2 regions of the Alitiscatomonas aceti genome follow, and region 2 is predicted to be linked to the other one. Evidence: predicted binding sites of a transcription regulator. Region 2 holds the regulator's gene; the other holds the start of a gene.
What was found. Region 2 encodes Rex, which represses fermentation and respiration genes when NADH is low (regulators of the CRP and FNR family bind a similar motif). Its sites were predicted from a motif close to ATTGTTAANTANTTAACAAT; they were not measured.

Region 1: the regulator Rex is predicted to act here: its motif matches at 7,872-7,891, upstream of gap (type I glyceraldehyde-3-phosphate dehydrogenase).

Annotation. Positions count from the first base shown of each region.
Region 1 covers NZ_JAOQJF010000035.1:7,752-22,734, forward strand. The annotation lists gene OCV69_RS13805 (ABC transporter substrate-binding protein) at 1-1,187, shown strand, start outside; gene OCV69_RS13810 (peptidoglycan recognition protein family protein) at 1,267-1,968, shown strand; gene OCV69_RS13815 (histidinol-phosphatase HisJ family protein) at 1,977-2,780, opposite strand; gene OCV69_RS13820 (TAXI family TRAP transporter solute-binding subunit) at 2,794-3,819, opposite strand; gene OCV69_RS13825 (sodium/glutamate symporter) at 4,041-5,291, opposite strand; gene OCV69_RS13830 (response regulator) at 5,421-6,122, opposite strand; gene OCV69_RS13835 (sensor histidine kinase) at 6,119-7,699, opposite strand; gene gap (type I glyceraldehyde-3-phosphate dehydrogenase) at 7,934-8,953, shown strand; gene OCV69_RS13845 (phosphoglycerate kinase) at 9,054-10,277, shown strand; gene tpiA (triose-phosphate isomerase) at 10,395-11,144, shown strand; gene OCV69_RS13855 (TetR/AcrR family transcriptional regulator) at 11,153-11,674, opposite strand; gene OCV69_RS13860 (DegV family protein) at 11,855-12,754, shown strand; gene cls (cardiolipin synthase) at 12,757-14,298, shown strand; gene OCV69_RS13870 (MATE family efflux transporter) at 14,410-14,983, shown strand, end outside.
Region 2 covers NZ_JAOQJF010000048.1:7,390-16,525, forward strand. The annotation lists gene alr (alanine racemase) at 1-685, opposite strand, end outside; gene OCV69_RS15355 (NAD(P)H-hydrate dehydratase) at 672-2,267, opposite strand; gene acpS (holo-ACP synthase) at 2,272-2,634, opposite strand; gene OCV69_RS15365 (redox-sensing transcriptional repressor Rex) at 2,631-3,299, opposite strand; gene OCV69_RS15370 (transposase) at 3,656-4,006, shown strand; gene OCV69_RS15375 (ISL3 family transposase) at 4,082-4,933, shown strand; gene OCV69_RS15380 (helix-turn-helix domain-containing protein) at 4,893-5,558, shown strand; gene OCV69_RS17145 (IS110 family transposase) at 5,538-6,599, opposite strand; gene OCV69_RS17150 (ATP-binding cassette domain-containing protein) at 6,695-6,997, opposite strand; gene OCV69_RS15400 (ABC transporter permease) at 7,009-7,734, opposite strand; gene OCV69_RS15405 (ABC-2 family transporter protein) at 7,812-8,234, opposite strand; gene OCV69_RS15410 (cyclic lactone autoinducer peptide) at 9,059-9,136, opposite strand, start outside.

The DNA.
Region 1 (14,983 bases), on a different contig from region 2:
TTACGGTACATTTAACGGCTCCGGCCCCGTCCCTTCTGAATGACCTGGCCGGAAGCTATCCCTTCGGGATGATGGGTGACGAAGGCTTTGCGGCTGAGGGCGATGTTTATCAGAGTGCGGGAGCTTTGGCGGAGCCGGAAGAGGAAAATGGTTTTTCCACCCTGGGTACCGGGATGTGGAAGCTGAAAACGTACGTGGAGGGCGAATATTCCGTTTTTGAGCGCAATGAGGCCTACTGGGGAGAAAAGCCGGGCTTCCGGTATTTAAGGACAGTGGTATGCTCCAGCGCAGAAGAGGCCGCTGAGGCCATGAAGGCCGGAGAGGCGGATGTGATGGTGGACTCGGAGCATATCTCACTGGAGCTTTTTAAGGAGCTTGAGGAAGCCGGATTCCAGACAGCATCGGCTCCTTCGTCCAGCATTTCTGTGCTGAACCTGAATACAGCGGGGCCGGTGACGGGAGATAAGGTGGTGCGCCTGGCCCTGGAGTACGCCGCAGGCCGTGAGGAGATCTCGGAAAAGGTCTATGGAGGGCTCCAGGAACCGGCGGGTTCCTATTTTTCCTGGAGGGTGCCCGGAACGGACGTGGGGATCGCTCCCTATGGCCAGGATCTGGAGGAGGCAGGAAGGATCCTGGAGGAAGCAGGCTGGACCTATGCAGAGGGAGAGAATATCCGGTCCAAAAACGGCCAGCGGCTGGAGCTCCGGCTGGTATACGACGATTCCATTGCCGGAAACGGTCAAGTGGGAGAGATGTTAAAGGCCCAGTATGAAGCGGCCGGGATCCAGGTGGATCTGGTTCCCCAGACGGGAGCGGCTTATGAGGAAAGCTGGCAGTCGGGCCAGTTCGACCTTCTGCTTTCCAGGACCTGGGGGATCCCTTATGAACCCTATGGCAGCTTTTTCTGTATGGCGTCTCCGGGGGATAAGTTCCATCTGGTACAGAGCGGAATGAGCGGAAAGCGGGAGCTGGATGTGATCATGCGGGACACCCTGGTACAGAACGACGGGGAACGGATGAAGGAGGACATGGCCTACATTATGGAAAGCCTCCATAATGAAGCCGTATATGTGCCTCTGACGGAGGTCGTAAGCCTGGCCGTATACAGGGAAGGACTTTCCGGTCCGGACATGGATTCTGCCCGGGGCGGCCTGGGGATCGGGGCCATGGAACCTCTGGAGCCGTAGAGCCCTGGCAATGGACGGAGAAATGGGAAACGGCAGTCCGGCGTGTGAAGTACAGGAGAAAAAGGAAAGGATATGAGTCATGGAGAGAGAAGATGAGGAGAGACGGCTGAGGAGGGAAATGCGGCGGATCAAAAGAAAAAAGGAGGAGCGGATCCGCCAGCTGATCCTGGCAGGCTTTTTTACGGCGGCGTCTGTGATCATTCTGGCAGCGGTGATCGTGCTGTTTAAAAATGTATTCCAGAAAAAACAGGTGGATCCGGGGGAGGTGCAGGTGCCGGAGTATGTGCAGGTGGACCTTCTGACTCCCAATCCGTATTCCAGGCCCCAGAAGCCGCTGGAGGAGGTCCGGGGGATCGTGGTCCATTATGTGGCAAATCCATGCAGCACGGCCAGGGAAAACAGGAGCTATTTTGAGCAGCTGAAGGACCAGACCGGGGAAAACGCCACATCAGCCAGCAGCCACTTTGTGATCGGGCTGGAGGGAGAGGTGGTCCAGTGTGTTCCCCTTACGGAGGTGGCCTATGCGTCCAACCACAGAAACAGCGATACCATTTCCATTGAGTGCTGCCATCCCGATGAGACGGGGAAGTTTTACGACAGTACATATGAGTCCCTGGTGGAGCTGTGTGCGTATTTTTGTACGGAATTTAAGCTGAAGCCCGAGGACGTGATCCGCCACTATGACGTGACGGGAAAGATCTGTCCCAAATATTTTGTGGACCATGAGGATGCCTGGGAGCAGTTCCACAAGGATGTGGAGCAGGCAATGAAGAAAAAATAGGACCAGGCTCACAGGGGATAAAATACAGGCTTTCTCTGGTGGTAGACGGTATAAAACCGGAAGCCGCAGGACTTCAGGATCTCAGCGGTCTGGGGAAAGAAGCCGCCCACCTGTCCAGGAGTATGGGCGTCGGAGCCCACGGTCAGGAGCTCTCCGCCCAGCTCCCGGTAGCGCAGGAGGATCTCCTCCTGGGGATGGGGGTGGCCCAGGCCGTATTTGAAGCCGGCCGTGTTGCATTCCAGGGCCTTTCCCCGGTGGATCAGGGTCTTTAAGATCTCGTCGATGATGTCCATGTAATCCCTGGGATCATAATTTTCATTGCGGACCGGGCCATAGCGGACGATGTAATCCAGATGGCCCAGGCTGTCAAAGCAGTCCAGGGTCCGGATCCGGGCCAGGGTGGATTCAAAGTACCGGAAATAGGAGGCGTATTCGCTGCGGCCTTGGTAGCAGGCCGGATCGTAGACGTCCAGACCGTCCAGGAAATGGCTGGAGCCGATGATATAATCCACAGGAAGCTCTGCGCCCAGGCGTGTGAGAATGTCCTTCTCCCGGAGCATGAGGCCCAGCTCGATCCCCTTAAGGACGCGGATCTTCCCCTCAAAGGCCTGGACTGTGTCTTCCAGGGCCCGGAGATAGGCGGGCAGATCCAGGGTAAAGTCAATATGGGTCATCTGGGACGAGCCGGGGTCGTGGTGGTCCGTGATACAGATCTCTTTCATGCCCAGTTCCAGGGCTGCCTGGACCTGGGCATTCTGCGGCGCTTTGGAATCGCCGGAAAATTCTGTGTGTACATGACAGTCTGATATCATACTGATTCCTTTCTTATTCCATTTTTCCATGTGTTTCTGATAACAATCCCTTTTCCCAGTAAAACCGTTCCGCTCCGGGATGCAGGGGAATGGGGAGGGCTGAATACATAAACCGGTCTCTTGACATGGCGAAAAGAGAGGGGTGCTGCCGGCCCAGGGAACCGGCGTTTTCATATAGGATGGACGTCAGTTCGTAAACCAGTCCCTCATCCATATCCTGATCCACGCACAGCAGGCATTTGATGCCGAAGGTATCCACGTCCCGGTCCTGTCCCGGGTAGGTTTTGGCCGGGATCACGTCTCTGTAATAAAAATAGTTTTCACTTAGGATGGAGTCCAGCTCCTGGTCTGTATATCGGAGGATCGTGCAGGGCATGGCGTCAGCCAGCTGGGAAAAGCCGCTGATTGGAACGCCGGCAAACCCGTGGACCGCATCCAGGGAACCGCTGAGGATCCCTTCAGAGCCGGAGCCCAGGCCATCATTTTTCAGGATCGAGTTGGTTTCTGTGATGCCGGCTGCGTCCAGGACGATCCTGGCGGAAAGCGCCGTGGAGGAATCCTGGGGGCCAATGGCGATCCGCCTGCCCTTCAGCTCATGGATATAGGAGATCCCCAGCGAAGAGGGGGCGATCCAGTTGGAGAGGCTGGGATATACGGCGGCAATGACCCGCAGGTCCCGGCAGGGAGCGCCTTCAAACTCCTGCTGACCGTTTAAGGCTGCGTAAGCCACGTCTCCGCTCACAAGCCCCAGATCGATCTCTCCGTTCTGCAGGGCCAGCGCGTTGGAGACGGAGCCCTCGGAGGCGCTGAGGTTGACGGTGATGGAGGCATCAGCCTGGCTGATGGCCTGGGCGATGGCCTTTCCCACCGGGTACATAGTTCCTCCGCTGTCGGCAGTGCCGATGGTGAGGATGCGGAGACGGTCGGCTGGCTGGTCCTCCGATGGCTCGGGAGATGCCAGGGAAGCGGTCCTGCAGCCGGAGACAGCCAGGGAAAATACAGTAACTGCCGCGAAGGCGGCAAAAAAATGTCTGATCATTCGTCTACACCATTCCATTTCTCAAACGGATCTCAAAGCAAAGCTGCTTTCATCATAACACGGAAGCCGCCGGAGATACAACCGGTTTTTTGAAACTGTTTGGCCGGGGCTCTGGCCGGCACCGTGCAAAAAGAAGCAGGCCGGCAGTTGGGGGCTGCCGGCCTGTCTTTAAAAAGGGAAGGTAAACTGTAAAACGAATACAGGAAAATGTCAAATTACGATCAGCCTTTAAAGAGGCCGCCAAAGAGTGATAAGAAAATGGGATTATAAATATCGTCAATGATAACGGCAAAGGACGGATATAATACCCATGCGATGTTGTGCCAGCCGTACTGGTCCATCAGGGCCTTCTCGTTGGCGACGGCGTTGGATCCGGAACCGCAGCCCCAGCCGATGTTTCCGGCTGTCATAACGGCTGCGCCGTAATCGCGGCCAAACAGGTTAAAGGATACAAAGATCCCGAACAGTGCCATGAAGATACCCTGGGCAATGAGGATGATGCTCATCTGCCCGGCCACAGGAGCCAGCTTTGTGAAATCGGTGGTCATCAGGACCAGAGCCAGGTAAAGCTCCAGGAACATATGCTCGATGGCGTCTACCTCAGGTACATAGAATTTAATGCCGGCAGCCTCCATGACGTTTCTGGCAATGGCACCTGCGAACAGGCAGCCGATGAATTTCGGCATTTCGATCATGGGGATGTTGTCCAGCAGGCAGTAGATAGGCATGCCAAGGGCTGCGAGAAGCAGAGTCAGGGCAAACATCATGATCATTTTTGTATTGTTTAATTCCGGAACCTTTCCGGTGGCCGCTGCCTCCGGCTTATCGTTGGGGTCAGACTTCAGACCGTGCTTTGCGATCAGGAAGGCTGCCACAGGTCCGCCGATCAGGGAGCCCATGATATTTCCCATGGTACCGGCCGCAACGCCGATGGTGGTGGCGTCGGGAGCTCCCCAGCCTTCAAAAATGGGGCCGAAGGCGGCCGCTGTGCCTACGCCGCCGGACATAGCGGCAGAAGAGCACTGGAGAGCCAGAAGCGGATGCATTCCCAGAAGCTGGCTCAAGGCGTAGCCCAGGAGATCCTGGCATGTGATGAGGAGACATGCCGCGAAGGCGATCATCACACAGAGCTTTCCTCCGGCATGGCGGAGCATTTTTGCACTGAAGCCAAAGCCTACACATAAGAAGAAGATATTCTGGGTCAGATCCTTCATCAGGGAAGCGTCAAAGGAAATATCCACGATGCCCATGCCCTTGATCAGGGAGACCAGGATGGAAAAGATAATACCGGAAACCACTGGAGCCGGGATCGCGTACTTTCTTAAAGGTGCGGAGCGCGCCACAATGGCACGCCCCAGAAAGATGACGATGGCTGCGAAACCGAGCGTGCATAAATATTCAAACTTGAACGATGCAGCAGCTCCGTCGGCAGCCGGCGTGTAGGTGCCGAAATAACTGATAATGTCTGCCATAATTAAGATCCTCCAATCTTTTTTTATAAACATAAACAATTTATAAAAAAAGTATAAATTGCCGTGGAGGAAAAGTCAATTTTAGTAAGTATGTAACAGACTTTCGTAAGTTTCGTAGTCCCGCCGGCCTTAAAGCGTATAATTCCGGCGGCCCAGGCTGTACTGAATGGACGGCCTGCCTCCGGTCTTATAGTCAATGGAGCTGACGATCTCTCCGATATCCACCAGATAATTCATATACCGGCGGATGGTGATCCGGGACAGATGGATCTGCTTCGCGATCTGTTCGCTGGTAAAGAGACCCTCCGGATGCTCCGCAAGGAACCGGCGGATCATGTTCAGAGTCGCTTCATTGAGTCCCTTGGAAAGCTGGGGGACAGAATCTGCCGCAGGATCGGGCCCGGCAAAGAGCTGGTCGATGGCATTCTGGCTCAGGCTGGGCCTGGCGCCCCGCAGATATTCCTGCTGGGCGGCGAACCGCTCCAGGGCCGTCCGGAACCTGGCGTATTCAAAGGGCTTTACCAGATAATCCAGAACGCCCCTGCTTAAAAGCGAGCGGACGATATCGGTGTCATTGGCGGAGGTGACCATGATGATTGCAGGAGTTTTTCCCATGGCATGGAGCCGGTCGATGAATACATCCCCGTTCATAAGGGGAGTATAATAATCCAGGATGATCAGGTCCGTTGTATGGTCCTTCAGGTATTCCAGAGCCTCAGTGCCGCTTTTAAAGACGCGGTCTGTCTGGAACGAGGGGGTGGCTTCCACATACTGCCGGTTGATGGAGGCCACCATCGGGTCGTCTTCAATGATCATGACGTGATACATCATTGGTATTCCTTTCTTGTAAAAGTGAGAGTGAAGCAGGTACCTTCGCCCTCCTCGGTGTCGATGGAGATCTCTCCGCCGCAGCGGTCCACGATCTGACGGACCAGGTGGAGACCTGTGCCCCGGCCTTCTCCTTTAGTAGAAAAACCGTTGTCAAAGATCCGCTCCAGGACCGGCGCCGGGATCCCGCGGCCCGTATCCGCACAGGTGATGACTGTGCCTTCGGTGCTGGCGTAGATCCCCAGGGTGATCTCGCGGATCTCCTTTTTGGAGCCATGGAGCTCCTCGATGGCATTTTCCAGGAGATTTCCCACGAGGGTCACACAGTCGCCCACGTCCATGACCAGATCCTTTCCCATGCAGCGGCTGTCGGGAGACACGGTGAGCAGGATCCCCAGCTCTGCGGCGTGCATCATCTTGCCTACCACAAGGGCACAGATCTGATGGACACGGAGGCAGTCGGCGGTCTGACGGATAGCCTGGCTGGATACCAGGCTGCTGTTTGTAATGAAGGTGATGGCCTGCTGGGTCTGGCCGGTCTGGAGATAGCCAAGGATCACATGGAGCTTATTCAGAAATTCATGATTGAAGGCCCGCAGGGTGTCCAGCATGGACCTGGCGCCGGACAGCTCGTCTGACAGGGTCTCCACCTCATAGCGGTCATTGAGGATCGTAAGGACGCCCTGGATCTTCGGGAGATTCCCAATGGGGATCTCACTGCAGATCAGGGGATGCCCGGAAAGAGAGCAGCCCTGTCCCATGACCGGACTTCCTGTTTTCAGGATCTCCTGGGCTCTGGTGGCCGGGAACAGCCGGCCGATGGGCTGGCCCAGCGGCTCCTCCCCTGGAGGGAACAGGGCCCTTGCGGGCTGATTGGCAAAGACCACCGTACCGGTGAGATCAGAGGCGAGGATCCCCTCCTCCATGGCATTGAGCACCGTATCCTGGCGCAGGTAAAGCCTCAGGAGTTCCTGGGGGTGATACCCCATAAGGGAGGAGCGCAGGAGCCGCACCGTGCCGTGGGAGAGCAGAAAACTGACTACCAGCATGACGACCAGCACAGCCGCGTAAACGGAAAAGATCTGCCGGGACTGCTCGGCGATATAGGTGGAAAACGCTGAGGCCATGACAAAGCCGGATATGGCGCCGTCGTTGCCCACGACCGCGTGAAAGGCCCGGCGCTGGGTTCCGTGGGTACCGATCCCAGTGGTGATATAAGGACCGCTGCCGGAAAGCACCGCCTGCTCCTCGCCGTTTATGAGGCTTTCTCCGGATTCCCGGCGGGTCGTATGGTAAAACCGCAGGAGGTTCCTGTCGTAGATGGCGATGACATTCAGATCGGGAAAGTTTTCATGGAGCCCGTCCAGAGCTGCTGCGGTTTCCCTGTCCGGATAGCCGGAATCCAGCATGTGGATCACCTGGTCCATGGAGGCGGCGTAGGCGGCCACCCCGCTGATCAGGGAATCGATCTCCGCCTTCCGTCTGTTTACGTTATAAAACAGGCTGATCCCCAGGGAGAGCACCAGAAGACAGGCGGAAACAGAGAAAAAGCTGAGAAATAATTGTTTTTCTAAAGACAATTTTTTGAACTTCGGAAGCATGGATCATGCCTTTCTTATTTGAAAAAAGAGGATATTTTTCTATGTATCACCAGTATAAGGAAAAAAGCAGCAAGTTGCAAGAAAAAACAAGAAGTTATTTCGAAAAAAAAGTCTTGCAATTTCCCGAAGAGTCATATATAATACATGCTAAATTGATTAATATTTAACAATCGAGGCTGAAATAACAGCGATCATTTTAGGAGGAATGAAAATATGGCAGTTAAAGTAGCAATTAATGGCTTTGGCCGTATCGGCCGTCTTGCTTTCAGACAGATGTTCGGCGCAGAGGGATTTGAGATCGTTGCCATCAACGACTTAACTTCTCCGGAAATGCTGGCACACTTATTAAAATACGACTCCACCCAGGGCAGATACGCACTGGCAGATACGGTTTCCTTCGGCGAGGATTCCATCACCGTTGACGGAAAAGAGATCAAGATCTACGCAAAGGCCAACGCAGCAGAGCTTCCGTGGGGCGAGCTGGGCGTAGACGTAGTGTTAGAGTGCACAGGCTTCTACACCTCCAAAGCAAAAGCACAGGCTCATATCGATGCAGGCGCTAAGCACGTGATCATCTCCGCTCCGGCAGGAAACGATCTCCCGACCATCGTTTACAACGTAAACCACGACCAGTTAAGCAAGGATGATCACATCATCTCCGCTGCTTCCTGTACGACCAACTGCCTGGCACCCATGGCAAAGGCATTAAACGATGCTTACCCGATCCAGTCCGGTATCATGTGCACCATCCACGCCTACACCGGCGATCAGATGACTCTGGACGGACCGCAGAGAAAGGGCGACAAGAGAAGAAGCCGTGCGGCTGCCATCAATATCGTTCCCAACAGCACAGGCGCTGCAAAGGCCATCGGTCTTGTTATTCCGGAATTAAACGGCAAGCTCATCGGTTCCGCACAGCGTGTTCCGACCCCGACCGGATCCACAACGATCTTAACAGCCGTTGTTAAGGGACAGCCCACAAAGGAATCCATCAATGAGGCTATGAAGGCTGCTGCCAACGAGTCCTTCGGCTACAATACAGACGAGATCGTTTCCAGCGATATCATCGGCATGAAGTACGGCTCCCTGTTCGATGCGACCCAGACCATGGTCCTTCCCATCGACGAGAATACTTCTGAGGTTCAGGTGGTTTCCTGGTACGATAACGAAAATTCCTACACAAGCCAGATGGTACGTACCATCAAGCACTTCGGTAAATTACTGAACGCTTAATTCTGGCTGGTTTTGACTCACTTAGGGTCCGGTCTGGAATGGACCGGACCCATTTTTTATGATATAATGGAATCATCGGAAAAATAAGGAGGAATGGAACATGGCTTTAAATAAGAAGACCATCGACGACATCAACGTAAAAGGCAGAAGAGTCCTGGTGCGCTGCGACTTCAACGTACCGTTAAAAGATGGTGCGATCACCGATGAGACAAGGATCGTGGCAGCTCTTCCCACCATTAAAAAATTAATGAACGACGGCGGAAGGGTGATCCTCTGCTCCCATCTGGGCAAGGTAAAGAACGGCCCCAACGAGGGCGAGTCCCTGGCTCCTGTGGCAAAGAGCCTTTCTGAAAAGTTAGGAAAAGAGGTCGTATTCGTAAACGACTACCATGTAACCGGAGAAGCTGCTGCAAAGGCAGTAGAGGCCATGAAGGACGGCGACGTGATCTTACTCCAGAATACCCGTTTCCGCGGCGCTGAGGAGACAAAAAACGGCGAGGGATTCAGCCGTGAGCTGGCAGACCTGGCAGACGATTATGTATGCGATGCCTTCGGTTCTTCCCACCGCGCCCATGCGTCTGTGGCCGGCGTTACAAAATTCATCACAGAAAAGGGCGGCTCCAATGCAGTGGGCTATCTGATGCAGAAGGAGATCGAATTCCTTGGAAACGCCGTTGAGAATCCGGTGCGTCCCTTCGTTGCCATCTTAGGCGGCGCAAAGGTTGCCGACAAGTTAAACGTAATTTCCAATTTACTGGAAAAATGCGATACACTGATCATCGGCGGCGGCATGGCCTACACCTTCTTAAAGGCCCAGGGCAAAGAGATCGGAAATTCCCTGGTGGATGATTCAAAGCTGGACTACTGTAAGGAAATGATGGAAAAGGCAGAGAAGCTGGGCAAGAAGCTGCTCCTTCCAGTGGATACCACTGTGGTTTCCGCATTCCCCAGTCCCATTGACGCACCGGTTGACGTGGAATACGTTTCCACAGATGCCATTCCCGCAGATAAAGAGGGCGTGGACATCGGACCGGAGACATGCAGGATCTACAGCGATGCTGTAAAGAATGCGAAGACCGTAGTATGGAACGGACCCATGGGCGTATTCGAGAACCCGACCCTGGCAGCCGGGACCATTGCTGTGGCCAGAGCCCTGGCTGAGACAGACGCCACCACCATCATCGGCGGCGGCGATTCTGCAGCGGCTGTGAACCAGCTTGGCTTCGGGGACAAGATGACCCACATCTCCACCGGCGGTGGCGCATCCTTGGAGTTCCTGGAAGGAAAGGCACTTCCTGGAGTCGTAGCAGCCGACGATAAGTAGGCCGGGAAAAAAACGGATTTTACGATGGGGACCACCCGTGAAAGACACCTGACGCATCGGAGCCTGAGACGGCCGATGCGCGTATAGGAAGGGTATGGATCAAGGAGGATAAATAAAATGGCAAGAAGAAAGATCATCGCCGGAAACTGGAAAATGAACATGACTCCCACAGAGGCAGCGGCCCTGGTGGAGACCTTAAAGCCCCTGGTAAAAACAGAAGAGGCTGACGTGGTGTTCTGCGTTCCGGCCATCGATATCATTCCGGTGGTAAAGGCCTGCGAAGGCACCAATATCGCCGTTGGAGCAGAAAATATGTACTTTGAGGAAAAAGGGGCATTCACTGGAGAGATCTCTCCCAGTATGCTTACCGATGCCGGTGTGAAATATGTGATCATTGGCCACTCTGAGAGAAGGGAATACTTCGCAGAGACCGACGAGACGGTTAATAAGAAGGTATTAAAGGCCTTTGAGCACGGCCTGACTCCCATCATCTGCTGCGGTGAGACTCTGACCCAGAGGGAACAGGGCATCACCCTAGACTTGATCCGCAAGCAGGTGAAGATCGCATTCCAGAATGTGACTGCAGATCAGGCAAAGACGGCAGTGATCGCTTATGAGCCCATCTGGGCCATTGGAACCGGAAAGACTGCCACCACAGAGCAGGCAGAAGAGGTTTGCGCAGCGATCCGTGCCTGCATCGGCGAGGTTTATGATGAGGCGACGGCAGAGGCGATCCGTATCCAGTACGGCGGTTCTGTGAATGCAGGAAATGCAGCTGAGCTGTTTGCACAGAAGGATATCGACGGAGGCCTTGTGGGCGGCGCTTCCTTAAAGGCAGATTTTGGAAAGATCGTAAATTATAAATAGCCCGGAAACTAAAATACCAGGACCTGGGAGCAGAATTCGGCCATAAAATCAATGGATTCCTTCCTCCCGCCCTGGAACCAGCGGACCACAATGGTGGAGAACGCGCCTTCCCATGCCAGATACCGGTACAGGGAGGCCGGCTCCCCATCGTGGTCTTTTTTTACGAGAGAATAGGAAGATGTGAAGGCGGAGGTATTGAGCATATGCGCCTCCAGGAGAAGTCCGAACAGCATGGCGTGGTCCCATATGTCCTGGAAAAAGCAGCGGTACCAGAGGACTGGATCCTTCTGGAAGGTGGGATCGGAGAAGGAGGCAGACAGACTGTCGATAAAAGAGCGGCATACCTCGTTCAGGATCTCTTCCTTGGATTCATAATTGCGGTAAAAGGCTGTCCGGGAAACACCGGAACGGCGGACCAGCTCGGTGATGGTGATCTTTTCAAAGGGCTTCTGGCTCATGAGCTGGATCAGGGCGGTCTGGAGGCATTCCTTGGTGACCTTATTGGCTTCCTTATTAGATAGGTTTTTCATACGGTCTCCTTTTCTGGCTCTGGGGACGAGGTTACAAAAAACGTATATTTTGTACAGGCATGAAAAAGAAACATTGACGGCCCCCAGCTATGATGTTACAGTTGTTACAGTAAGTTGGACGACACAAATGTATCATAGTGTATTATAATTGTCAATGAAAGGGAAGGAAAATAGAAATTTATGAAGCCAGTGGGGATTATAACAGACAGCTGCAGCGGAATCAGTCAGAAGGAGGCGTCGGAGCGGGGGATATTTGTTCTGCCCATGCCGTTTTATATTGAAGGCCATTGCCTGTATGAGGGCGTAGACCTGGACAGGGATGAGTTTCTGGAAAAATTAAAGGAAGGAGCAGACGTCTCCACTTCCCAGCCGTCTCCGGCGGAGGTGACGGCTTTATGGGACCGGGTTCTGTCTGAGTATGAAAAGGTGTTGTATATGCCCATCAGCAGCGGACTCAGCGGCTCCTGCGAGACGGCATATGCCCTGACCCGGGACGAGAAGTATGAGAGGAGAGTCCTGGTGGTGGACCACGGCCAGGTGGCGACGCCTCTGCACCGTATGGTCCTGGACGCGCTGGAGCTGGTGGAAAAGGGGTATACGGCTGAAGAGATCCGGGAGCTTTTGGAGCGGGCATCGGACCAGATGATGATCTATATCGGCGTCCAGACGCTGGAGTATCTGAAAAAAGGAGGACGGATCACTCCGGCAGCAGCAGCCTTAGGCGCTGTGTTCAACATTAAGCCGGTCCTTAAGCTGGCCACGGGGAAGCTGGATTCCTTTAAAAAGTGCCACGGCTTTTTAAAAGCCAGAAAAATCATGATCGAAGCCATGAAGCGTGAGATCGAAACCAGGTTCCAGGAGGCATATGAGGCCGGGGCTGTCCATATCCTGGCGGCTTCCAGTGCATCAGAGGCAGAAACAGAAAGCTGGGTAAAGGAGATCGAGGCTGCATTTCCAGGAAAGCAGGTGATGTGCGATCCCCTGTCCCTGGGTGTCAGCTGCCACATCGGACCGGGGGGGCTGGGGATCGGCTGTGCCGTGAAGCCAGATTACGGAACGGTCCGCAGGAAAGAGGGATGAGTATGCGTGCAGAGCAGAAAACAGATGTAAAAAACAGCGTGGGCCGCATGGCCTTCGTGATCCTTTCGGTACTGATCCAGGCAGGCTGGATCCTTTTGATCGTCCTGCGGCTGAACCGGTATTCCTGGCTCATCGCACTGATCTCCACCATCGCTGCCCTGGTGGTGGTGCTGCGGATCTATGCTTCCAGGGAAAATTCCGCCTATAAGATCCTATGGATCATGCTGATCCTGGCGGTTCCTGTCATGGGACTGTGTCTGTATCTGCTTTTAGGCCATTCCATGGTCCTGCGGTTCATGACAAAGCGCCATGGGGAGATCAAGGGAAAGCTGGCGGATCTGATCGCCCAGGATCCAAAGGTCCTGGAGGAGATGGATGGCCAGGACCGGGCTGTGGCCAACCAGTCCCGGTATATCAGCAATTTTGGAAAATATCCAGTATACCGGAATACGGACGTGGAGTTTTACGGCGATGCCTCCGACGGGCTGGAGGCCCAGAAAAAGGCCCTTTCAGAGGCAGAGACCTTTATCTTCATGGAATACCATGCCATTGAGGACAGCACCTCCTTTGCGGGGATCCGGGAGATCCTGGCCCGTAAGGTAAAGGAAGGGGTGGAGGTACGTCTCCTGTACGACGACGTGGGAAGCGTGGGCTTCATCAGCCCCGAATTCATTAAACGGATGGAGGCCGACGGGATCCAGTGCCGGGTATTTAACCCCATGGTGCCCATGCTTCATGTGTTCATGAACAACCGGGATCACCGGAAGATCACAGTGGTGGACGGACAGGTGGGCTTCACCGGAGGCTATAATCTGGCGGATGAGTATTTCAATCTGACAAGCCCCTACGGCCACTGGAAGGATACGGGCGTCCGGCTGGAGGGCGACGCCGTAAAGAATCTGACGGTTCTGTTCCTGGAAATGTGGAATTCCGTGAAGGTGACAGATACGGATTTTGCCAGGTATCTGCCGGATCCCGGTTATACGGCAAAGGGCCGCGGCTTTGTACAGCCCTACGGCGACAATCCCCTGGACGGCGAGCCTGTGGGTGAGAACGTATACATGAACGTGATAAAGAATGCCAAGGATTATGTATACTTTACGACGCCCTATCTGATCGTCAGCGACGAGCTGGGCCGGGAGCTGAGGCTGGCTGCCAAGCGCGGCGTGGACGTGCGGCTCATTACACCGGGGATCCCGGATAAAAAGGCGGTGTTCCAGGTGACCCGGTCCTACTATGCGGGACTGGTGCGGGACGGCGTCCGGATCTATGAATATACGCCGGGCTTCATCCACGCCAAGCAGTGCGTCTGCGACGGGGAGACAGCGGTGGTGGGGACCATCAACCTGGATTACAGGAGTCTGTACCTGCATTTTGAAAACGGCGTATTCCTCTATGACTGCGAGGCCATAAAGGATATCCGGGCCGATTTCGACGGGCTTTTCCCCGTCTGCCAGGAGGTAACGGAGGAATACAGGAGCGGCCGCTCGGCGGTCTTAAGGATCGGCCAGTGTATCCTGCGGCTGGCGGCTCCGTTGTTATAAAACAGGAACAGTCCGGCTGTTCTCTGACGGAAAATCGGAGAGCAGCCGGGTTGTTTTTTTAAAAACCCATGCTAGAATAATAGCTATCAGAAAAAAAGGGGAATAAAAAGAATGGCTTCACTGAAGAAATTATTTGCACCCGTGGATATGACAGCGGGGAAACCATGGAAAAACATTGCGCTTTTTACGATCCCGATGATCATCGGAAACATCGCGCAGCAGCTTTATAACACCGTAGACAGCATCGTCGTGGGAAAATTTGTGGGAGACAACGCCCTGGCGGCTGTGGGCAGCGCCAGTCCCATTTTTAACATGCTGCTGGTGCTTTTCATCGGGATCTCGGTGGGGACCAGCGTCATGGTCTCCCAGTATTTCGGAGCCAGGGACAGGGAGCAGCTTTCCAGGACCATCGGCTGCTGTGTGACTCTGACGGCGGCCGCTTCGGTATTCATTATGATCGTGGGCTCCCTTGTGGTCCGGCCGCTGCTGGAGCTTTTACATACGCCGGCCAGCATCATCGACTGGTGCGCGTCCTATCTGACCGTCTTGTTCTACGGGATCGCCGGTGTGGCTTATTATAATATCCTGGGAGGCGTCCTCCGGGGACTGGGGGATTCCGTTTCCGCACTGGTATACCTGCTGGTGGCTACGGTCATCAACATCGTCCTGGACGTGTGGTTCGTCG
Region 2 (9,136 bases):
GGCCGTACAGGATGATCCCGGCCCGGACCGCCGTTCCATGGCTCTCCTTCAGATCCATGATCCCGGCGCTGTTGGCACAGTGAAGGATGGGAATGGAAACTCCCGCTTCCTTTACCATCTGGGAAAAATCCAGGAACGCCTGGATCTGCTCCCGGGCAGAGGTCTTATCCGCCTCGTCAGCCCTGGCAAAATGGGTGAACATGCCCTCTGTCACGATCCCTGGAAGTCCGGCGATCTCCTTCACCACCTGGGCCTGTTCCCGGCCGGGCCTCAGACCGATCCGGTTCATCCCGGTGTCCACCGCAATGTGGACCCTGGCCGTCATCCCCAGGGACACCGCCGTTTCCGAAAGCCGTTCTGCCCGCGTAAGATCGAACACTGCCGTCCGGATCTCCTGCTCCACCATGCTCCCATACTGGCACTCCGGCACCGGGCCCAGCACCAGCACCGGCTTTTTTATCCCATTTCCTCTAAGCTCCAGTGCCTCCTCCGCCGTGGCCACCGCATAGCCTGCGGCGTCCTCTTCAATGGCTTTCGCGGTCTGGACCGCCCCATGGCCGTAGCCGTCGGCCTTTACCACGCCGATGATCTTCGTTCCCTCCGGCAGCACGCTCCGGATCGCCTTCATATTCTTCCGGATCCGGTCCAGATCCACCTTCACATACGCTCTTTTATACATTTCCATTGACCACCTCTCCGATACAGCCTGCCAGCTCTCCGGCCAGGACCGAGTGAACGCCGTATTTTTTCTCAGCCGCTTCTCCTGCCAGCCCATGGACATAAACGCCCAGGGACGCCGCCTCGCAGTCGTCCATTCCCATGGCTAAAAGTCCCGCAATGACCCCTGTCAGCACATCCCCGGATCCTCCCTTGGCCATGGCCGGAGAGCCGCTTAAGTTTATAAACAGCTTTCCGTCCTTTCTGGCCGTCACCGTGGCCGCATCCTTCAAAACGCAGGTGACGCCGTACTGGTCCGAAAACTCCCTGGCCGCTGCCAGGGGATCCTCCTTGATCTCCTCCACCGGCTTTTCCGTCAGCCGGGAAAATTCCAGCACATGGGGCGTCAGAATGATATTTTCTGTAAAATACCCCTTCAGATACGGATATCTGGCAGCCAGGTTCACCGCGTCGGCGTCCATGACGATGGGCACATAGGCGTCGCTTAAGACTGCCTCCACCAGTGTCCTGGCATACTCCTCCTGGCCCAGTCCGGGGCCCAGGACGATGGCGTCGGCCCAGCCCGTCTGGGAACGGATATACTCCTTAAATTCCCCTGGCTCCTCGCTGGCCCACTGGGGATCAAAGGAGGACAGCACCGCCTCCGGCAGCCGCTCCTGGATCACACTGCGGTTTTCCTCCACCGTCATGATCTTCACCAGCCCAGCTCCGGTCCGGTACGCCGCCAGGGCAGAAAAATACGCGGCTCCCGCCATGTTTTTTGCTCCGGCGATCACCAGGATCTTTCCATAGGTCCCCTTGTGGGAATCCGCCCGCCGCCTGGGGATCTCCATAAGATCCTCCGGTCCGTGGGCATGGACGTGCTCTCCGGCCTGCTCCGGATCCTCAGGCACAAAGCCCACGTCCTCCACAAAAAGCCGTCCGCAGTATTCCCGGCCCGGAAACAGGGCCTGGCCCACCTTCCTCATGCCAAAGGTCACAGTCACATCCGCCTTTACGGCGCAGCCCATGACAGCCCCTGTGTCCGAGCTGATGCCCGACGGCATATCCACCGCCGCCACCGGGACCAGCTCCCGCTGCCGTTTTTCCTCCATGAGGCCGATGAGCTCCTTATAAACGCCCTCCACCGGCCTTGAAAGCCCGATGCCAAACACTGCGTCAATGATCAGATCGCAGGCCTCTGGAAGCAGATCGCCCAGGGTAAGGATGGGGATCCCCAGCTTTTCCGCCACCGAAAGCTGGACCTCCAGCTCCCGGCTCCGCTTTCCCTCCTGGGACGGAAGGAGGATGACAGAGGAAAAGCCCTGGAGCGTCAGCATCCTGGCCGCCGCCGCGCCGTCGGCCCCGTTGTTTCCAAACCCGCAGACTGCCCAGACCGTCTTCCGTTTCCTTTCCTTTAAAAGCCGCTCCCTTCCCGGACCGTATTCCAGGGCCTCATTCCCCGAAAGCCCCGGCTCCAGAAGCTCTCCGGCCCGTTTTACCACCTCCAGGGCCGCCCGCTCCATCAGTACCAGAGATGGGATCCCGTATTCCTCGATGCTTCTTTTATCCACCGCCTTCATCTCTGCGGCATTCAGCAGATCCTTCATTCCGTCACTCTCCTTCCCCCACGGCAAAGGCCATGGCGTACTCCCTTGTATTGGAAATGGATACCTCCAGCCGGAGGATCCCCTTTTCTTCTGCTGTCTTTCTGGCCCTGCCATACAGGTTCACATAGGGCTTTCCAAGCTCATCCCGGAGGACCTCGATGTCCCCTGGCATAAAGTCCCGGAAGCCCGTCCCGAAGACCTTGGCCACAGCCTCCTTCACAGCAAAATCGCCGGCAAGGACAGAGGCTTTCCCCCCTGCCTGCCGGCGCTCCCTTTCTGTATACACACGCGATAAAAAAGCCTCTTTTTCACAGGCTTTTTTCATCCGCTCAATTTCCACTAAATCACAGCCCGTTCCAAGGATCATACTGTTTTTTCCCGTTCCTTCCGCTCCCGCTCGTCCTGCATACTGCATACCCGGTAGGAAAGACGCATCAGACTCTCTGAAAGATGAACGTTTTCCACCACCACATCGTCGGGCACGTTGAGGTCCGTATGGGCAAAATTCCAGATGGCCTTGATCCCTGCCCGGACCAGACGGTCTGCGATCTCCGGCGCTTTGGACTTGGGGATCGTAAGGGCCGCGATCTGCACCTCGTTGTCCACAATGAACTGCTCCAGATTGTCAATGCTGCGGATCTCCACTCCGCGCACCACCAGGCCGATGAGCCGCGGGTTGATGTCGAACATTCCCTTGATCATGAAGCCGCGTTTTTCAAAGTTGGTATAATTGGCAATGGCCTGGCCCAGGTTTCCGGCTCCGATGATGATCAGGTTATGCTGCCGGTCGATGCCTAAGATCCTGGCGATCTCCGTATAAAGATACTTTACATTATATCCATATCCCTGCTGCCCGAAGCCGCCGAAGTTATTGAGATCCTGGCGGATCTGGGAGGCGGTGACCTTCATCCTGGCGCTCAGCTCGTTGGACGAGATCCTCTCGATCCCCTCCTCCATCAGCTCGCCCAGATAGCGGTAATACCGGGGCAGCCTGGAAATTACTGCCTTTGAAATCTGTCTCTCTTCTGTCATGTTGTGTCTTCACCTTCCTGTGTAACGATCAAATAGCACCTTCGCACAGGGGCAGCACGCCCCGGTACGCCGATGTTAACATTATAGCATATCTATGCATTTTGTCAAATCCTTGTCAAGTGGATCGGGAGGAAATTACGCTTACCTTAGTGTGTAGGATTACAATACATGTGCCGCAACGGAATATTTAAAGAGCAGAGATACTTCCTTTGTGTTATATTTTAGTCATCACAACAAAAATCACATAAAGGAGTTCTCTGCTATGGTTAGAGCGTGTATGAAAATTAAAAAGTATACAAAACGTTTATTTACGTCCTCTTTTTCATGGCAGAATAAAGAAAAAGGGGGCTGGTATTATGTTAAGACGTTACGAACTGACAGATCAGGAATGGAAACAGATCGCACCCTTACTTCCTCTGGAAAAGACCGGAAAACCCAGACGTCCCCCAAAGGATAACCGCTCCATGCTTAACGGAATGGTCTGGATCACACGCAGCGGCGCTCCCTGGCATGACCTTCCAAAACGTTATGGACCTTGGAATTCGGTATACAGCCGCTTCCGTAAATGGATTGATGACGGGATTTTTGCCATACCGGTACTGGAGCATATAAATATAGAAGGGAGCAGTGTGCTTGCAGATCGTGGATATGACAGCCATCAGCTTGAGTATTCCGGACGATTCTGGTTCATCCGCAATTATCCGTAAATGGGATTGGAACACAAGTGCTAAAATGATAAAATTATCTTAGGAATTTTGTCATTATGGAAGGAATTGAAACAGATGAAAGATACTCTTGAATTACAAAAATTTTACCCTGAAGAAATAGGCATCACAGAAGTAACTCAAAACGAAAAAGAAATTTATATCCATGTTTCTGTACAATCAAAAAATTGTACATGTCCCAAGTGCGGGGTGCTTTCAGAACATAAACATGGTACTTATAAAAGAAAACTTCAAGATCTTCCGATTTTGGGTAGAACCACGTATTTAATTGTAAATGCTTCCGAGTATCAGTGCGACGATTCTTCCTGTGATGTTACAACCTTTGTTGAGAATGTAGATGGTTTTTTGAATTATTACAGCCGTATGACAGAGCGTTGTGAAGATTTTATATGCACTTTGGCATTGGAAACAAACTGTGAAGGTAGTGCTCGTATCTGCCGTTCTATGAATCTGAAAACCAGTGGTGATAGCATTATCCGATTGTTAACGAAACGATATGCAGCACAACCGGAAGTTCCATGTGGAAGTATTATTGGAGTGGACGATTTTGCATTTAAGAAACGGCATACTTATGGGACAATTATTGTAGATGAGGCAACACATAAACCAGTGGCAATTTTAGATGGGCGTGATGGTAAAACACTAAAAGAATGGTTAAGTAAAAATAAACATATAAAAGCGGTGACACGAGATCGGGCAAGTGCTTATTCAGCAGCCATAAAGGAAATATTGCCCGAGGCTATGCAGATTGCTGACAGATTTCATCTTCATCAAAATTTATTAGAGGCCATAAGAAATACTATAAGTTCTGTATTGCCCGTTGATATCAGAATTCCATCTGATTCTAACAGCATTGCAGAACCATCAGTTGAAAACGATGGTAAAAAAAAAGCCATACAGTGTGGATAACCTTAACGAATATAATCAAAAAAGGGTACAACTGTACACTGCGATAAAGGAATATAATTCTGCCGGATACAGTAAACGCCAAATTTCTAAAGTATTACATTGCAGCAGAAATACAGTAACAAAATATCTCAATGGAGAATATGAAGCACTTTGTAAAAAAGATTTTCATAGCAGAATGGATCAGTTTTATGATTATATTGTCAAAGCTTTAACTTCTGGCATCAGTCGAAAAGATGTATATCGCAATGTTATTGAAAAAGGATATAAAGGCGGTCAATCTGCAGCATATGACTATATGAATAAAATCATAGAGCGATTCCAAATTGATGTTGCAATTTACAAAAGTTCTTCACCTGAAGCACTTCAAAACAAAAAGGCTTTACAAAAATATGACCACCTTTCACGAAACGGTATATTCCGTTATCTTTGGATGGGAATGGAACTTAGCAAAAACCATAAGGCATATATTTTACAGAAATATCCCCAACTTAGAGAGTTGATGCATTGTGTTCGAGAATTCCGTGAAATATACAAAAAGAAAAGTATGCCTCTATTGCATTTGTTTATCGAACGGTACAAAAACTCTGATTTAAAAGGTAATCGCTTAAAATTCAGCCATAGTTAAAAAATTACCCGACTGCTTTTCAGTAGCCGGTGTACCTTGACAATTCACATCCGATTGATTTGTGTCGTTTACACGGCATTGGATTTCAGTTTTAACATTTTCATTCCACGGAGCCAGGAGTTCTAATTCCTCATCACTCATCCTATCCGATGGCATTTTTTCAAGAAGATAGGTAAGATAGTGATAGACATTTACTCCATTCGCTTTTGCCATTTCTACCATTGAGTATACAATGGCACTGGCCTGGGCTCCGTTAGGAGTATCACAGAAGAGCCAGTTCTTGCGGCCAACGGTAAATGGACGGATTGCATTTTCACTGAGATTATTGGAAAAGCTGCACCGTCCGTCTTCCAGATAGGTGATAAGACAGGAACGGCTTTTCAGTTCCCGGTGCAGTCGGTTAATCGACCGAATCCTGTCCTCATTCAACTGGTCACGGAACATGGACAACCGCCTCAGATCTGCGTAAAGCTGCTCTGGAAGATATGGCATCCCAAAATTTCCATCTTTTACCAGATTCGCAATCAGCTTAGGATCTTTTTTATCATCCTTCAGTTGGCTGTTATCCTCAAGTTCCTTTGTCTGCTTTACGGCATACGGATTTACCTGAACCACACTGATCCCATTTGAGATCATCCAGGTTGCAAGGCAAAACCAGTAATGGCTGGTCGGCTCCAGACCGAGAACGATCTGACTTTTATTGTTTTCAGCCGCTATCTTTACTGCCCATTCCTTCGCCTTGTTGAATCCATCTGCATGATTGCCGAATGAAAAAGCGGACTTACTAAGTTCTCTGCCTCTGGTATCAATTGCTCTCAGATAGTGTGTTTCACTGCCTACATCGCATCCTAAAATAAGCACATCATCACAGATAAAACTGATTTTTGCGTTCTTATCAAACTTACCTTTGGTTTCCAACTCATGCCAGGTTGAAGCTTTTAGATTTTCTCTAATCACCTCGATTTTCTTCAAAAGCTCCTGCTGCTCGAAAATATTTACATTTGATACTTGATTTTTCTTCTTTGTGCCCTTAAGATTCATGTTAGATACCTCTTGTATTTTTTGAATTTTACTAACGGTCGGGTCAGTAATAATCCAAATTTACTTGAGGTATCTTTTTGTGTCAATCTCTTGGCCTATTTAAAGTATACAGGAAGCTTTCTGTGCTTATATGGCTCTTTACCAAATACTTCTACCTTTCCGCCAGTGGGAGCTAAAATTCCCGTCATCATTTTAATGGTCGTAGATTTGCCGGCACCGTTAGGCCCAATGAAGCCGACGATTTCTCCACGTTTAATTTCGAAGGAAATGTCATCTACTGCCGCGATTTCTTTATAGCGGTTCGAGAAAAAATGTGTGAGAAAGCCGCCGCTGTTTTCCATTATTCTGTAAGTTCTTTTTAAATGCTCCGCTTTTATGATTACCTGGTTCTCCTTCATAGGATCCCCCTTTAACTTCCTGCACTCGTATAGCGTCTTAAACCACAATGGAATACGAAAACAGATGCTCCCAGGAATAAAAATCCAATCATCGGCGATACAACTCCGCAAACATATTCCCATTTCGTTACCGCTTTATTTAAAACAATCAAGGCCGGGTAATAGCTAATAAATGCCCATGGCGCGATTGTTGTCAAAAGGACTTTGATCCAGCCCGGATAAATAACAAGCGGATAATGTGTCAGAGCGCGGAGCTGATAATAAAATAATTCTCCAATTCTTTCGGAACGTAAAGTCCAAAAGCTAAGTGCTCCCATAAGAATCATGGCACCCATCTGCAAAGCAACTCCGCCAAACAGGGTACATATCAGATAAGCTGCCATCTGCCATGAAAGTATGCCTGAATTTTTTATCAATGCGTTAATAAGAAACATAAGCGTCACAATAATCTGCCCGATAAAAGTATCGCCGAATCGGCTGCATATCAGCTGTCCCAGTACGCTCATTGGGCGTGTTAAATACAAATCTAACTTCCCTGTGGTAATTTCATTTTCTAAATGATAAACGCTATACCAGACAAAGGTTCCCGCAATTGCATAAGAACATAAATTTAATCCATACAAAATGGACATGTCTTCAAAATCCCATCCAGCAATATTCTGAAATCTGCTCACTACTACACAAAACGAGAGGAATGTCAGAAAATAACAATAGAAATTCGCTATGATCCCCAACACAAAGCCGACCTTATATTCACTTCGAGCCTTAAAAAAACTTTTACATATAGCAAGTAGGTTTTTATTGGATTCACCATTTAGCCCCCTTGAACGACGCAAAAACGAACCGAAAGTTTATATACTACATGCAGGAGAAGACCAAAGACACCTATCCACGCAATGATCCCCAAAAAAATGCTGATAATCGTTGTTTGAGCCACCTCTTCTTTCAATAATAGCTGTAAGGGAAAATCATAGAGATAATGAAATGGTAAAATTTCTGCTATTTTTTTCAGCGGATCGGGAAATAACGCAATCGGCAGTAGCGCTCCAGACAAAAACTGCACCGTATCTTCAAGAAGTCGCCGAAGTGCCCACACTTCAACAAAAATAAAAGCAGTAAAACCAATGATGGCAAATATAAGAGAAAATAAAATGTGCCCTAAAAGCAAAGCTACAATGCACATACCTAAGCGGCCCCATATGGTAACGGAGTAGACCACCGGCGAGAAAATCGCCATTTAGTATTTTTCCGGCAAGGATATGGTATATTTGATTCGAATATATCGTCCGAATTACGTTTGCGTAGATAACATACCCCATCATATACCCCATCATCGCAGCATCGTCCCGATACAGATATTGCCATAATGCTATTTGTACCAGTATTGAGGCTAGCGCAGCAAACATGGTAAAAAGGATATTGGATTTATATATCAGCTTGCCTTTTAGTTCAATCATAATACTCCCCACTACATTCTCTCCTTCCTTGATGCTTCATTTCCCATATAAGTAGGATTCACAACCTTTTTTAACATATTTTGCACAATTACGGCTCGAAATTTATTATGCTCCAAGCAAATAACAATTCATTGGCCAGGATCCCTTACATCAGAATATAGCACCTTTATGTGCTTCCAAATAAATCCCACAAAGAACTTTCAAAAACCATTCTTGATATTCCGATTTTCCACACAAAATCACAATCCCTATGATATAACATTATTTCTCTCATAAATGGCATCTGCTTATAATATTTTCCCGGACGCATACTTCATACTTATAGAAAAGCTTTCGTCCATTTGGACCACCTCCTATGATTTTTGAATTTGGCTTGCGACACCATTTTCATTGTATCATAGGAGGTTTTTATGGATATCTTTACCTCTTCCGTTTACTCCATTCTCCCCAGCATAGCTGGGGGATTAGACTTTTCATTCAGCTATATCTTTCCAACTATTCGATCATTTTCTGGACTTTCACCCATTAGAGCGTGCCCATGGCGTGCAAACCGTAAAAAAGTGATCCACCATTAGCAAAGCAGATCACCTTCTCTTTTTCATACCTATTTTATTAACCCTTCTGGAATTTCCGGCTGATATCCAGCTCCCCATGAGAAAAACCCCGCACCAGATTCCGCTGC